2 regions of the Leptolyngbya sp. UWPOB_LEPTO1 genome follow, and region 1 is predicted to be linked to the other one. Evidence: riboswitches for the same ligand, from Rfam matches in the RefSeq annotation. Region 1 holds a riboswitch; the other holds the start of a gene.
The links. A riboswitch is a leader RNA that binds a small molecule or an ion and turns the genes downstream of it on or off. The one in region 1 is predicted to bind cyclic di-AMP.
Positions count from the first base shown of each region.

Region 2: it holds a riboswitch for cyclic di-AMP, as region 1 does, so the genes downstream of both, J0L70_RS01065 (universal stress protein) here and ntrB (nitrate ABC transporter permease) in region 1, are expected to answer to the same signal.

Region 1 covers NZ_JAFLCJ010000012.1:89,386-97,114, reverse strand. The annotation lists gene J0L70_RS18510 (D-alanyl-D-alanine carboxypeptidase) at 102-986, shown strand; gene J0L70_RS18505 (TVP38/TMEM64 family protein) at 1,061-1,711, shown strand; gene J0L70_RS18500 (ABC transporter ATP-binding protein) at 1,849-2,688, opposite strand; gene J0L70_RS18495 (ABC transporter substrate-binding protein) at 2,732-4,123, opposite strand; gene ntrB (nitrate ABC transporter permease) at 4,329-5,177, opposite strand; cyclic di-AMP (ydaO/yuaA leader) riboswitch at 5,195-5,354, opposite strand; gene J0L70_RS18485 (glycerate kinase) at 5,448-6,335, opposite strand; gene J0L70_RS18480 (hemerythrin domain-containing protein) at 6,443-7,477, opposite strand.
Region 2 covers NZ_JAFLCJ010000001.1:240,586-248,314, forward strand. The annotation lists gene aroA (3-phosphoshikimate 1-carboxyvinyltransferase) at 1-305, opposite strand, end outside; gene J0L70_RS01060 (cation:proton antiporter) at 361-1,956, opposite strand; gene J0L70_RS01065 (universal stress protein) at 2,071-2,694, opposite strand; cyclic di-AMP (ydaO/yuaA leader) riboswitch at 2,811-2,935, opposite strand; gene J0L70_RS01070 (hypothetical protein) at 3,279-3,593, opposite strand; gene J0L70_RS01075 (DMT family transporter) at 3,820-4,719, opposite strand; gene J0L70_RS01080 (phytoene desaturase family protein) at 4,716-6,209, opposite strand; gene J0L70_RS01085 (DUF1825 family protein) at 6,299-6,616, shown strand; gene J0L70_RS01090 (transglycosylase domain-containing protein) at 6,653-7,729, opposite strand, start outside.

The sequences.
Region 1 (7,729 bases):
TCTTTGATCAAAGTGATAGTAGCTGCGATTCTTGTGATATATTGCTCCGCGGTGGGAGTGATTTTGTTACGAAGAATTTAAGTAAAAGCTACGTGAGCAAGATGCAAAGATCCGAAGAAAAAGCCCTGACTCGAATTCAAAAAGTAATCAAAAACACTGCTTTAGCTGTCAGTATTAGTCTGGGAGTCTGGAGCCAGTCTGAAGTTGCCACTGCCCAAACTTCGTTGTCCGATGCACCATTAAATTTTGCGGTGCGATCAACTTCTAGATTCTGCCGAAGCAATTTAGAATCTGCGATCGACGCTATTGTGAAAAATCCAAGATTTCGCAATGCTCGCTGGGGCATTCTGATTAAGCCGATCGAAACGCCTGCAATTCTCTACCAGTACAATCCGAATAGTTCACTTATTCCTGCCTCGAATGTCAAATTGCTGACGACCGCTGCCGCGCTGAAAATTGCTAGCACCAACAATCCTCAAACGATACCGTCTTTTAGTAACTGGGTGACTGAGGTCAATCGCTATAGCGATAACAATCGAGCAGATGCGCTGCGCCGTCGTATTGGAGGACAAGCTGCCATCAGAAATGCATTAGAACTGCTAGGAGTGAATGCCCAGAGCTATGCGCAAGTTGATGGTTCGGGACTCTCTCGCAATAATCGGGCAACGCCATCTGCTCTCGTTGCTCTCTTGGAAGGGATGTTTACGAATGATTCAAGTGGACTATTTTATCGATCTTTAGCCGTTGCCGGAGTGAATGGAACACTCCAAAATCGCTTTCGCAATACTCCCGTTCAAGGTCAATTTCATGGCAAGACTGGAACCTTGCGGGGAGTCAGGGCATTGTCTGGATATTTAGACAACCCGAACTATGGCACGATCGCGCTGAGTATTGTGGTCAATCAACCTGGGCAGTCAGGACAAGTCCTCGTCCAAGCAATCGACCAAATCGTGCTGAAAACGGCTCAAGTCGATCGCTGTGATTAGCCTGCGAATTCCGTGCTGAGGTGTATTGTGTGAGATCCTATTGATCAGGTGCTCGCACAAACTTCTCTCAAACTATGCCGCATACGATCGCTAAAATCTTGAAATTCTCCTTGATTGTTCTCCTCATTGCTGGAATGATTTGGGGAATCAATCAAATTGGTGTCGATCAACTCCGAACAGAAGTTCAACGCTTTGGCGTATGGAGTCCGATTGTTTTACTCGGACTGCGATTTGTCAGTATCGTGATTCCGATTCTTCCAGGGACGTTGTATGCGCTGCTCGCTGGCGGTCTGTTTGGATTTGGAGTTGGGTTAGCGACGATCGTTGTCGCCGATCTCCTTGCTTGTGTAATGAATTTTTACCTAGCACGTCGCTATGGTCGATCTCTTGTCCAAAAGCTGGTGGGCGCAAAATTTATGGAGCGCGTCGATCGGTTTAGCCAAAAGCATCTAGAGAAGAATTTCTTCTTAGCTACGGGCTTTATGATGGGCGGTGGTTTTGATTTTGTCGCGTATGGGATTGGCTTAACTCAGATGCGATGGAAAAAATTCCTAGCATCTTTGGGTCTGAGCTTGATTGTTGCCAAGCCTCCAACAGTTGCTTTGGGTGCAGGATTATTTGATGGCGGTCAAGCAGTAATCGGCATCGCAGTTATCAGTTGCTTTGCACTCGCGGTCGTCACTGCACTTTTGAATCGGCAAGCAGACAGTTCATCGGCAGAATAAGAAAAGAACTCCAGGCTTGACACAACTTGGAGTTCTGTAGCTGCTCGAAACTTTAAAGATTCAGGTCAGGAGAATAGGGTGAAGATCTGAAATGATAGTTGCTACTCCCCACCCTGCACAATGAATGCGATCGACGATTACTCATCCGACTCAAAATGCGAGTCCAAGAAATTCAGCGCATGATTCCGCAGTTCATAGTAAGCAGGAGAATTGCGAATCTTCGCTCGATCGCGGGGATGCTCAAACGGGACTTCTAGAATCTCTCCGATCGTAGCTTCAGGTCCATTCGTCATCAGCACAATGCGATCGCTCATATAAATCGCCTCATCGACATCATGCGTAATCATCATCACCGCTTGCCGATGCTGCTCCCAAATTTCTAGTACCTGTCGCTGTAATTTACTCTTCGTCAACGCATCCAAGGCTCCAAACGGCTCATCCATCAGCAGCATTTTTGGGCGGATTGCTAATGCTCTCGCAATCCCGACTCGCTGCTTCATGCCGCCTGAAATCTCATCCGGATACTTATCAGCCGCAGCATTGAGATTCACCATGGCAATGTGTTCATTGACAACCTGTTTTTTCTCAGCCGCAGACAAGCCTCGCGACACTTCATCGACAGCTAAGCGAATGTTCTGTCGAACGGTTAACCAAGGCAGCAATGAATAGTTCTGAAACACCATCATTCTCTCTGCTCCGGGTTTGCGAATTTCTCGCCCTTCGAGTAAAACGGAACCTGAAGTCGATCGCTCTAGTCCCGCCACAATTTTTAGCAACGTAGACTTCCCACAGCCCGAATGCCCAATAATCGAGATATATTCGCGCTCCCCGATCGTTAAATTGACATCTTTGAGAATCACAGTTTCGCGATCGCCGTTTTTATACGATTTAGAAAGCTGCTGAATTTCAAGAAATGCTGGTGCATATGACATCCCAAACTCAGGCTTTGGCGCATTGAGCATGTTGAATTTTGTCATGAAGAACTCCTTCTAAAATACTCGTTAACTACGAAAAATAAACCTAGGAAAAATAGACTTTTGTAGCTTGACTCGCCCGAATCTCGAAACTGTTGAGATACCCGACTGGATCGCTTGGGTCAAACGCTTTCTTGTCGATAAATGCTGCTGATGGCTCAACTTTGTAATCCTCAGTTGGACAAGCAATTCCCAACTCTGCTGCGACTTCGCGATAAATATCGGTGCGCCAAGATTTTGCTGCAATCTGATCCGCATCTTTCGGAATTTCTTTGATTTGTCCCCATCTCGCTGCTTGGGTCATCAGCCATAAACTGCGCGATTGCCACATAAAAGTAGAATGCTCATCTTTGACGTGAGGCACATCTTTCGGCATGTCGAAGAACATGGTTGTCGAATCTGATTTCACGGTTCGATTTTTGCCATCAAATCCGCCGTAGTTGTAGTCTCCGACGATCGCTGGTCGAGTAAATTTCACATTTGCTCCGGTATACGATCGCGCTGAAATAATCTGAGCGACTTCTTCTCGATTTTGATCACAGTAGCGACAGGCTTCGATCATCGCTTTGAGTAATGCCCGATAAGTTTTGGGATTCTCATCAATAAAAGATTGCATGACCGCAAGTAAGCGATCGGGATGTCCATTCCAGATCTCTCGTCCTTGAGCAAAAGTAAACCCGATGCCTTCATTCCCTGAAATTGCCCGTGTATTCCAGGGTTCAGCGACCATGTAACCTTGCATTGCGCCAATCCGCACATTCGTCACCATCTGGGGCGGGGGCACAATAATCACTCGAAACTCTTTGAGTGGATTGACTCCTGCTGCTGCAGCAACGTAGCGCACAAAGTACTCGTAGATTGAAGAACTGAGGACGACTGCCCAGACTCGTTGCTCTGAAGGTAAGTTATCAAAGTACTGTCGAAAGTCTTGCCCAAATGTGTCTAAGTTGCCGTTGTATGCTGACCAAGGACGCAATCCTGACTCCCACATTGCGCGATTCATCGTCATCGCATTTCCGTGATGATGAATGGTCATGCCAGCACACATCGGAGCATGGCGCGCGCCTTCTGCTCCAACTCGCGCATTTGTAACTGCTCCGGCAACGACGGGAGCCGCATCTAAGCGACCGAAGATTAAGCCATCTCGTGAGGTCGCCCAACTGGCTTCACGGCTCAATTGTACATTCAAGCCATATTTGCGAAAAAAGCCTTTTTCCCAAGCGATCGCAAATGGCGCACAGTCATTGACCGGAACATAGCCGATCGTCAAATTCGGTTTCTCTAACTCGCTCGATTGAATCACAGGAGTAACTGACATTGCAGCCTCAGAGAGTCCTTGGGGTGCACGACTGGCATTGATCGCACATGAAGGCAGTGAAGCTGCCACAGTCGATGTTCCCGCGCCGATTAAAAATGCTCGTCTTGTCCAATTTCTCATGCTCTACTCTCTGCATTCGGAGGATGTTCAGTTGAATGTCGGGTTCGGTTTAAGGGTGCTACAGTAACTTCGGCTTTAGCGTCTAAAGCTCCTAGAATCAGGGACTTTAAGTTTTGAAACCTCTAAATTTTCAAGATCTGCTAAGCCTACAAATTGCTATCAATCGTTCCTGATAGCACGCAATTCTCTAGAGAGTTTCTCGAAGCTAAACCGATCGCCGACGATGTGTTACTAGAGCTTCAAGCTGGGCTAATCCAAAATCTAATAGCAATCCTGTTAAGCCAATGACAAACACGGCTAAAAACACAGAGCTAAGATTCAATCGACTCCATTCATCCCACACAAAGAATCCGATTCCCACTCCGCCAGTTAGCATTTCGACTGCCACAATCACCAGCCAAGCAATTCCCAGGCTAATTCTCAAACCTGTAAAAATGTACGGCAAGCTAGCAGGGAGCACAATCTTCAGAATCCGCCGCCACTGCGGCATTTCTAACACTCGCGACACATCAATATAATCTTTTGGAACACTCGATACGCCCAACGCAGTGTTGATAATCGTTGCCCAAAGTGAAGTAATGAAGATCACGAAAATTGCTGAAGGATCAGCCAGATTGAAAATAGAAAGCGCGATCGGCAACCAAGCTAGCGGCGAAACGGGCTTAAAAATCTGAATGACTGGATTGAGCGCCATCATGGCTTTTTCAGACATGCCAATCAAAAAGCCGACTGGAATTGCTACCAATGCACCCAAGCTAAATCCAATCAATACCCGCCGCAAACTCGCAAGTAAGAGCCATCCTAATCCTAAGTCTCCAGGGCCTCGACGATAAAACGGATGCAGAATGTAATCCAAATTTGCCACCCATGCTTCAGGAGGCGTTGGAATCAACTCCGGTTTCGCAAGCGCGATCGCCCACCACAGCACAATCACACCTAGAAAACCTAGGAACGGTAAAAAGACACGATCGCGACTAATAACTGGACGAACCCGCCGCCCCATCGCTTGAGAAACAACAGCAAACATTGCTGCCAAATTGATTTGCAGGATCATAAGTTTAGATTCTCCAGAGCCACACTCTCGAATGCTGACGAAGTTAGCTGACGGGCGAGGGCTGCGAGATGCCCCCCATTGGGTTACTTAGAAATAACTAAGCTCACAACAGTAAGCCCCGAATAAACTGGTTCCTCCGCTTCAGAGATTACTCTCTGAATTAAGCTGACCGACTCGAATAGGAGATACTTTACCATCGAAGTATCAAAATGAACAATCTTTCTTTAGAAGTATTTCATGATCCTCTCACAGCAGAATGCATAAAAATTCTCAATCGATTGGATAATTTATCGATCGAACACTGTGCCCCTCTCCGATCTCTAGAACTAAATCTGCCTGCTTTAGTAGGGGCGGAATGAATAATTCAGGGTGTAAGGCTTGCCAAAAGTACTCGACAAATTCATCGATTTCAGCATCACTCATTCCAGCTTTACCTTGAGCAATCATTTTATGCTCAGCTTCTTTCCGCCATTGTTTGCTCAGTTGATACTCTGGAACATAGAGAATCACGAAGCGATCGAGTAATTCCCACAACGGTACATAGCTCTGCAATTGCTGATTCATGGCTTGTGCGAATTGCTGATCTGCAACAATCTCGAACTCAGAAACAATCGGGCGTACTCCCACAAACCATCCCTCAAAGAGAATAATATCTGCCTGTGTAATGAGTTCTGGCTCACTGCGATCGCCTTCGCCTCCATGAGCCGATTTATCAAATCTGGGCAGTGAGATCGGAAACTCTCCCCGCTGAAACTGCTGTAAAACCTCAATGCCTAATTGCACATCATGCGTTCCAGGTGGTCCTCGACGAATCATTCGCGGATCACGAGTTCGCAACCGAACTCGATCGACATACGGCAAATACAAATCATCAAGTGACCAACTCACAGTCGAGTAGCCGAGCTTGTTGAGAAGCAGCGCAAGGACTTTAGTTAAGGTCGTTTTTCCAGTGCCTTGCCCACCTAGAAACCCCTGAATGAGAACACGAGATTGAGCGTTGCGCCAATGTGCAATCTGAAAGGCTAAAGGTACCCAGATCTTCTTAATGGTGTCAGGGTCGGGCACAATTTCGAGTTCGTTGCAGAGTTCTACGATCGCAGCTTCGTGGATTTTAAGAAACTCGGATCGATTCCTTTCAGACTCATAATCAATATCCATAGAATCAAGTCTTTATCCGTCGCAATTCTATTATTGAATCAAAAAAACCGGGAGAATCTATCCCCCGGTCTATAACCCCTGAAATCAAACCCTAGCTCGTGCAGCGATTATTTAGCAGCAGCTTTTTGTACTTCGCTCTTTCTCGCCTTGAACTGAGTTGCCAGATTTTCTAGTTCAGAACTGCTGAAGTTATCGCGCAATGCTGCAAAGAACGTGCTTTCTTCTTGACGAACGTGATCCATGATCTCATCCATCAACTTGTTCAATGCAGACATGAACTGATCCGACATCATGTCCATTTTTTCCATCGCTTCAAGTGCGGGGAACCAGGAATTTTGCTCATCGTAAAGTTCTTGCAAGTCGCTTTCAGCATACTTACCTCGAACTGCGGGATAAGCAATTTCGTTTTCAGCGATCGCATGAGCGCGTAAGTCACTCGCCAACTGAGTGAAGAACTCTTTGCGCTTCATTTGATCTTGCGTTCCTTTGATTTCAGCAAACAGAACATTCACTTTTTGGTGATCCATCCGAATCACATCTTGAATGTTCATATCAGACTTGCCACTCGCTTGCGTGACAACACTACCTGCTACACCAGACAGTGCCGCAACCGCATCTTGAACCCGGCTCCACAGTCCTTGGTCTGCATCCATTCCGGTCAATTCGCGCACGCCCAACGTTTCGAGAACGCCTTTGAGTTGCTCTTGGTGAGCACGGTTTTCAAAGTTGACAGTATTTAGTGGAGTAATCGCCGCTTCGATATCTGCACCCACGCGCTGAGCAGCTTTGTGAATCGTGATTCCGGTCATCACTTGCTGATGCTTCATCAATTCATGTTGAAACACCTTTTCATACATGGTCAATTCGGAACCAGACATCATCTGATCCATCTTGCTGACGAATTCGCTAATCGTCTGCTTCGGTTCAGATGGCACACCATATTGAACAATCACAGTGTCCAAGATTCCCAGATTCTTCTGGTCATCTTTCAGCATCTCTTGAAAGCGCTTGGCAATCTCAGAATCTGTCGTTGCTGAAATAAATTCCTGTTCATTAGAGATGATTAATTCTTGAACAGCTTTCATATCCGCAAGCTTCATCGCGATCGCTTTGCGTTTCGTGTCGTCTACTGTTGTAACCATAATGAGTGTTCTCCAAATTTGCTCTTATTGAGATTTCGGTATTCGTTCCAGCTTTGAGCTTCGCACAGGCATCTAGAAACAACATCATTCCCGTGGTTGACTAAAATGTTGGGTAAATCACCTTCGGGATCAGACTCTAGATACACGTAGAATCTAAAATTTCGTCTTTAGATAGTTGCCTTTTGCTCAGTTGTGCTAGACGCTTTTGAATAAGAATAAAAAATGGGATGCTTAGGCGAATCGTGCCGCTAG
Region 2 (7,729 bases), on a different contig from region 1:
TTGCCCAGTCCAATTCCCTTGACTCGCACCTCTTCCGTGTTCAACTCCGAGATTTCGGCTCCCATCGCCCGAAAACAACTGGCTGTACTTCTCGGATCTTCTCCTAAAAGCAATCCGTGAATAACGGTTTCGCCTTGAGCCAAAGCGCCCAACATTAACGCCCGATGCGAAATCGATTTATCTCCTGGAACCCGAATTCGACCTTGCAAAGCCAGTCCCGCACTCGGGCGCTGAATCACAAGATCGTGGTGAGCATCGGTGACATGAAGCGCGATCGCTTCACTGTACGGGTTCGCAGAAGTCATAACACAATAAAATTACAGACAGCATTCGCTATCATCCGTTAATGCAGCTTTAGCGTCAATCATCCTCAACCTTTAACAACTGCTCATCGATCGCTTTCAATCTGCCTTTCACAACTTCCTCAGACAAAATTCGCTTACGCAACGCATCATTCAAGGCATTTTTTTCCGCTAATAACAACCGTCGCTTCACTGCATCAAACCGAGATGCCTGAAAGGTAAGGACAGTAGATTTCTCCGAGCGACGATTGTAAAAATCTCGCAGCGATCGCTCTGCTGCTGCCACTTTAATTTGATAGCTCGATCGCAATTCCTCATATACTGACTTCGGCAAAACCCCACTTTTGAGCAAGGTGTCGAGTTCATCCTGCGCTGCTTTTGCCGTCATTAACTGCGATTGCAATCCTTCGACCCACTCTTGCACCTCGGAACGATGAGCCAACTTCAATCGTTGAACAATAAACGGCAATCCCACCCCTTGCACAACCAGCGATAACAACACCGACCCAAACACGATCGCAATCAGCGATTCTCGCCCCGGAATACTCGATGGCAAACTTAACACCAAAGCCATCGACAACGAGCCTTTAATATTGCCCAAAAACAGCACGTGTTGCCACTTGAGCGGAATGGGTCGATCAAACACTCCTACCAATGCGAGTAGGGGATACACTGCCAACATCCGCCCAATCTGATATGCCAACACAGCCAGCAAGACCGCAGGCAAAATTCGCCCCAACGTATCTAATCGCAGTTCTAACCCAATCAGCAGGAAAATAAACGTATTGACTCCGAATCCCGCATACTCCCAAAAGCTCAGTACCGTGATCCGACTCGATGCCGAAACCTTGCGCGATCGCTCCAAGTTTCCCAACATCAAACCCGCAATCACGACTGCTACCACACCCGAAACATGCAGAAATTGACCTAATTGAAATGCACTCAGAGCGATCGCCACAGTCAATAAAATACTACTGAGTGGATCATCTTCGGATTGCAAATACAATTCCACTCCCAAATACCCCAGAACCAAGCCAACCGCGAGTCCGCCAACAATCACGACCACCAACTCGCGAATCCCATCAGTCAGCGCAATGCTACCAGTCGAATTAAATTTCAAAACCAAACTGAACAGCACCAGCGCAATGCCGTCGTTAAATAGGCTTTCTCCTTCGACGATCGTGATCAGTTTGGAGGGAACTTCCACCTCTTTAAACACGGCAATCACCGACACTGTGTCCGTAATCGCCAAAATCACTCCAACCAACAGCGCTGGAATCCACTCCAATGCCAAGCCAAATTTTAGTCCGATCGCCGTAATTCCAACCGCGATCAACACGCCTGGACCTGCGAGCAGCAAAATCGGCTTCAGCGTACTTCTTAACCGACTAATATCAGTATTAATCGCTGCCTCAAACAGCAAAATGGGCAGAAACAAATTAATAATCAGCGCTGAATCTAATCCAACTTTTCGAGGCAGAAATTCCGCGATCGCGACTCCTGCCAGCACCAATCCCGTCACATAAGGCACTCTTAACCGTCGCGACAGCAATGCCACAATCGTCGCCACCAACAGCAAAATAATCAGTACCGTCACTAACTGCGCGAACTGACCCTGATCACCCACCGCGATCGCTAATATTTTTCCTGTCATAAGTTCTGAGCTTCTACCCCAACGCCACTAAAAACCATACCTTTCGTTGGGGAACTAAGCTTACTTTTTGAACCAGGCGATCGGCTAAATCTCCGCGATCGCCGATGGTTCACCCTAATCTTCCAACACAGACGGAATTCCCAACACTGGACAGGGGAACTGCACCCCCAATTGCCTCACCAGCGGATGGTCGCCTGTATCACATCCCAAAATCAACAGCGAAGCCTTCTCAGCCTCGACAACTTCCTTCAACTCTTTTGCAACGCGCCCAAACCGCAAATGCGTCTTCAGGGAACCGCGCCATTCTTCCGCCATACAGCGCGCATTCCATAAGATGCGATCGGCTTGCTCAAACAGTTCCGCCATCCCAAACTGCGGACTTGCCATCGTTTCTAATTCCGCGATCGCAGTTCGGCTGGTCTGCCACTCATTTCCCGCTTCTTTTTTCGAGCGTTTCGAGGTGCTATTAAAAACCGGAATCCGGTTCATCACGCCATCATCAATCACATACACGACTTGAACCGTCACCTGTTTACCCGTTGCCAAGCGTGTTTGGTGAGCAATCCATAATGTCAGATCCAGCGCCGTCTGACTACTCGGCGAATGAGAATAACCAACGACCAGATTGATTTCTGGCTCCTCGGCATGGCTTGTACCTGCCATCAGCAGCATTTTCTGAACCAAATCAGTCCGTCCAAGCGTGCCTTGGAGCCGTACGAGCATCGAATGAATATTCACGAGTTTGAAACCTCTCCTAACTACACAGGGCTGAGAGGTGGGTGAGGGATTTTTGACGATCGCAGATAGACGATCGAAATTCAGGACACCATAATCGCAGAGAACTGCGTTCTGGAGAATCCTCCCAATGCTGACGGAGTTAGCTGACGGGCTAAGACTGGAAGGTGTCTTTCTCAAACGGGTGTTTGAGATTCGCCCCAAAAATTGGTTCCTCCGTTTTGAATTCAAGCACCCTAAAAAGGGCTTAGATTCAAATTAAGCGACCCACAGATTGACTTCCCTAAAGTGTTGACAAAAGCACCCACAACAAAAAACCAGGTACTCTGGTTTGATCTTGCTGTTGGCTAATTTAATACGGACATGCGAGAAAGAACTGCTACTTATAAGACAAAACGAGGGACGTAAGCGAGTCAGCCTCGGTAGCAGAATCATTGCCATTATAACAACTGGTACTGGAGCGTACCATTTTCCTCACATATTGTATTGTTCTTGACAGCAAATTTCTTCCATTTCCACCTTTAGTATTTTCTAAATGCAGCCGCTTTGTCTTCTCTCACGAGATACAGATTGGTTGCAAATGTCACTCAGTTGTTCGAGAAATTAGAACAGGGAAAATCTTCGGGTGGCGTTAAGGATTGGATTTTCGGAGCCGTTAACATTTTTTGATAGAGTCTTGCGGCACGGCTAGAACGCTTAAATTTATCCAGAAGTTCTAAGTAAGCGAAGGGGAGAACGATGACCCAAAATAGACACGCGATCGCAATCACTAAGCCTGATATCCGTTGCTCTTTCTTGGTTAAATCATCTTGATCATGACGGAAAAATTCGAGCCAGCTAATGAAGAGAACTGGCATCACGGCTACGTAAAATAATCCCGAAACCACTAACAAAACTTGCATAAACAACTCTTTCCTCAAACATTGACGTTGCTAGGAATTGAAATCGTAGCGACCCCGTGTTAGTCCCGTAGCTTTCCTCCTCTAGAGATACTATGCAGTTCTGAATATCTGCGTTAGCAAAATCACTGAATGTTGTTCTATAGATTTATGAAAGACATTGTTACACGGCATCGTATCACGTTGTAAATGTTACCCAGCATCACCTGTTACCTACCAGTGATTAAAATCATTGACGCTGAAACAATAAACCCACTCCCAACAGCGCAATCAGGACACCCATGACAGATCGTATGCTAACGCGATCGCCCAAAATCCGAGTTAAGGGTATGACAAATAAGGGACTGGTACTACTCAAGGCTTGTGCGATTCCGGTTGCAGCGAATTTCAGAGACGTTTGCTGAAGTAAAATTCCTAAATAAGTACTCACGAATCCCGTTGTTGCAATCACGACAAACAATCGACGATTTTGTACGGGTTTAACCAGTTCAACCGATTGGCGTTGCAGCAAGATCCAGATGAGCAGTGCGATCGTACCGCCTAAAAGCCGAATTAATGTACTCCAGAGTGAGTCAATTTCAGAACTGACCAGTGCGGCTCTTGACATAACGGCACCTGTTGCTTGCCCAAGAGCGGCGAGCAGTCCGAATAAACTGCCCCGAAGCGGACGGAAATTTTCGTGAACATCAGAAGCGCGTTCTAAGATCACCCAAACGACTCCGACAATCGTCAACCCAATCCCAAGCCAAGCCGTGGTTGAAATCTGCTCTTTGAGAAAGAGCAAGGCAAACACAGCAGACATAGGAGGCGCAAGAGTTTCAAATAAAAGGGTTCTTCTTGCGCCGATGCAATTGAGCGCGTTGAAATAAGCAGTATCACCGAAGCCAATGCCGATCGTGCCGCTGAGAAAGAGCAGGAGAAAATGAGCCGGATCGATCGAGGGAATATTCCACTGAGTGAGGAGTAAGGTCAGGACGAGCAAAACGATCGCAATCCAGCCCTTGGTGAAATTCAAAGCCAGCGGCTTGATTTGCCGTCCAACGCCCGTATAGACGATCGAGGCAGTTGCCCAGATCAGGGCAGCCATTAGCGCAGCGATTTCACCTCGAAATTGAAGAAAGAAAGTCAAAGTAAATCAACCAATTCAAGTGTTTGAGCCGGATCGACGAGTGTATTCGCGCAGAGAATTCCCGAAGCCGCAACAGCAGGCACACCAATTCCGGGCATGGTGCTATCTCCAACTCGGTAGAGATTCTCAATTGGCGTATAACAACTCGGAAATAATCCTTGTCCAGCAGGAATTCCGGCTCCGTATGTGCCTTGATATCGTCGCAAATATCGCGCATGAGTCAGCGGAGTTCCAATCAGTTCCAAGACGATGCGGGATTTCAAATCTGGAATGACTTTCTCAACGGCACGAAATAGCGACTGCGATCGCTGATGTTTTTTCTGCTCATACTCGGCATTTCGCGCCCAACCTTCAAAAGGTTCTAACGTGTAAGCATGAACAACGTGATGCCCATCTGGAGCAAGCGTCGCATCCCAAACCGAGGGAATCGAAATCATGCAGGTATTTCCAGGGGTAGTGATGTCTCGATCGTCATGCACGACCACATGATGACCTGTTAAACCTTCTAAACCCTCTGCGCGAATGCCAAGATGCAAGTGCATAAAACTCTCGATCGCTGGCGTTTTGAGTGCGTCTTGAGTATTCGGCAGGGGATCTAAAAGTTGCGAATAGGTATCCCAAATTGTGGCGTTAGAGATGACGATCGCTGATTTTAATTCTTCGCCATTTCGCAGCCGCACGCCTCGAACTTTGCCGGATTCAACGAGAATTTTCTCGACATGCGTACCCAATCGCAGCGATCCGCCCCATTTTTTCAGCCCTCGCACCAGCGCATCGACGATCGCGCCACTTCCCCCGATCGGATAATCAATCACAGAATTTGTCCGCTCTCCAAACATAAAGGCAACTTCAGGCGCGATCGTGCCGTGAGCCTTTAATCCAGACAATAGGAAACATTCCAAATCGATGAGTCTTCGCACCCAAGGATCACGAACCGTTTGATCCATCAAATCGCCAACAGAAGCTTGAATCATCCCCAAATTCGGGAGCAATTTCAGCAACGAAGGAAGATAACGACTCAACAAAAGCGGGGCTAATTTCCAATCGCTGCGTAGAGCGAGCGTCGGAATTCCGCGTAAGCCTTCGTAGAGTTTGAGAAACCGTTCTTCAAGTTCGACAAGCTCGATCGCACCTTGAGGAGAAATGTTCGCGATCGCCGATCGATATTTTTCTAAATTTCCATACACCGGAAGAGTCGCGTCTGGAAAATGATAATGACCAAACGGATCATAAGGAATCGCTGCGACGGGTTCTTCTAACACCGCTAAAACTTGGCGCAGCGGATTGACTGAATGGGCATCGCTCAACCCGCAGTAAAACGATGCCCCAGAATCAAAATGAAATCCTTGCCGCGAAAAGCTGTGAATTGCGCCGCCTGGAATAGTATGGCTTTCACAGACCACCACCGACTTTCCATATCGAGCCAATAATGCCCCTGCGACCAGTCCACCAATTCCACTCCCGATTACAACAATCTCTGTATCGTGCATATGAATGTTCCAAGTAGTGTTTCCACTACTTAACGAGTGTCAGCCCTTGTGAATAAAATGAACTCAAGTATTCTCGTGATTTTAAGACAATGTCATTTTTTGATTCCGAGATCGTTCAAGAAGAAGCTAAGAATCTTTTTCAGGATTATCAATCTCTAATCCAACTAGGCAGCAGCTATGGCAAGTTCGATCGTGAAGGCAAAATCATGTACATCGAACAGATGGAAGCCATTATGGATCGCTACAAAGTATTTATGAAACGCTTTGAGCTATCCGAAGATTTCTCTGCTCAGATGACAGTTGAGCAATTGAAAACTCAGTTGGGTCAGTTTGGCATGACTCCACAGCAAATGTTCGATCAAATGCAGCAAACCTTGAATCGGATGAAATCCCAAATTGACAAATAAAGCGGGTCGGGCAAACTGCCCAACCCCAAGAATTTGTTACGGTTTTTCAAAGTCCGACATGGGGCGGAACTTCTCAACAGGCACATCCTGCAACGCTTGAGACATAAAATCTCGCCAAATTGGAGCGACAAACGTTCCTCCCGTTGCACCCTGTCCTAGCTGCGAGTAGTTATCGTTTCCGACCCAAACTGCTGTTGCAAGCTGAGGCACATATCCCACAAACCAAATATCGCGCTCTGAAGAAGTTGTTCCCGTCTTTCCGGCAGCAGGACGACCAATTTGAGCTGCCGTTGCCGTTCCGCGCGTGATTACACCTTGTAGAGTGTCATTCAGAGCAGCAGATGCCCAGGAATCAAGCACTAGTCTTGGTTTCGGCGTGTTGTCTAAAATCACATTGCCACTGCTATCTGCAACTTGGGCGATCAAGGTCGTATCTGAATACCAGCCATTGTTTGCGAAGGTTGCATACGCACTCGCCATTTCTAGCGGCGTCAGGTCAACGGCTCCTAATGGCAAAGAGATCACAGGATCAATGGGGCTTTTGATACCAATACTTCGGCAGATTTCAACGACTTTATTTAAGCCGATTTCTTGACCCAGCTTGACCGCAGGGACATTTCGCGACTGCTCTAGCGCGCGGCGTAGCGTCATCGCTCCACCAAAACTACGATCGTAGTTTTGCGGATAATACATTTCATATCCATCTGGATATCCTACTGGCGCATCTAGGATCGTTGCATCGGGAGAATATCTGCCGGAGGCAAAAGCCGCGTAGTACACAAACGGTTTAAAGGCTGATCCAGGTTGGCGAAGGGCTTGAGTTGCACGGTTATATTCGCTCTTCTTCGCATCGACTCCACCCACCATCGCTTTGATAAACTGCGTCCGGGGATCGACTGAAACGATCGCCATCTGGTCGGCATACACCCCTTGGTTATTCAAGGTACTAATCCATCGACGGGCAGTATCTTCAGCAGCCCGCTGCATCTTAGAGTCGATCGTGGTTTGAATGCGCATCCCACCTTTGAGCACTGCATCGCGCCCGAATCTACGTGTGAGTTCTTTCGTGACCTCATTCGTAACATAGGGCATCTGACTGGTCTGGAACGAGGT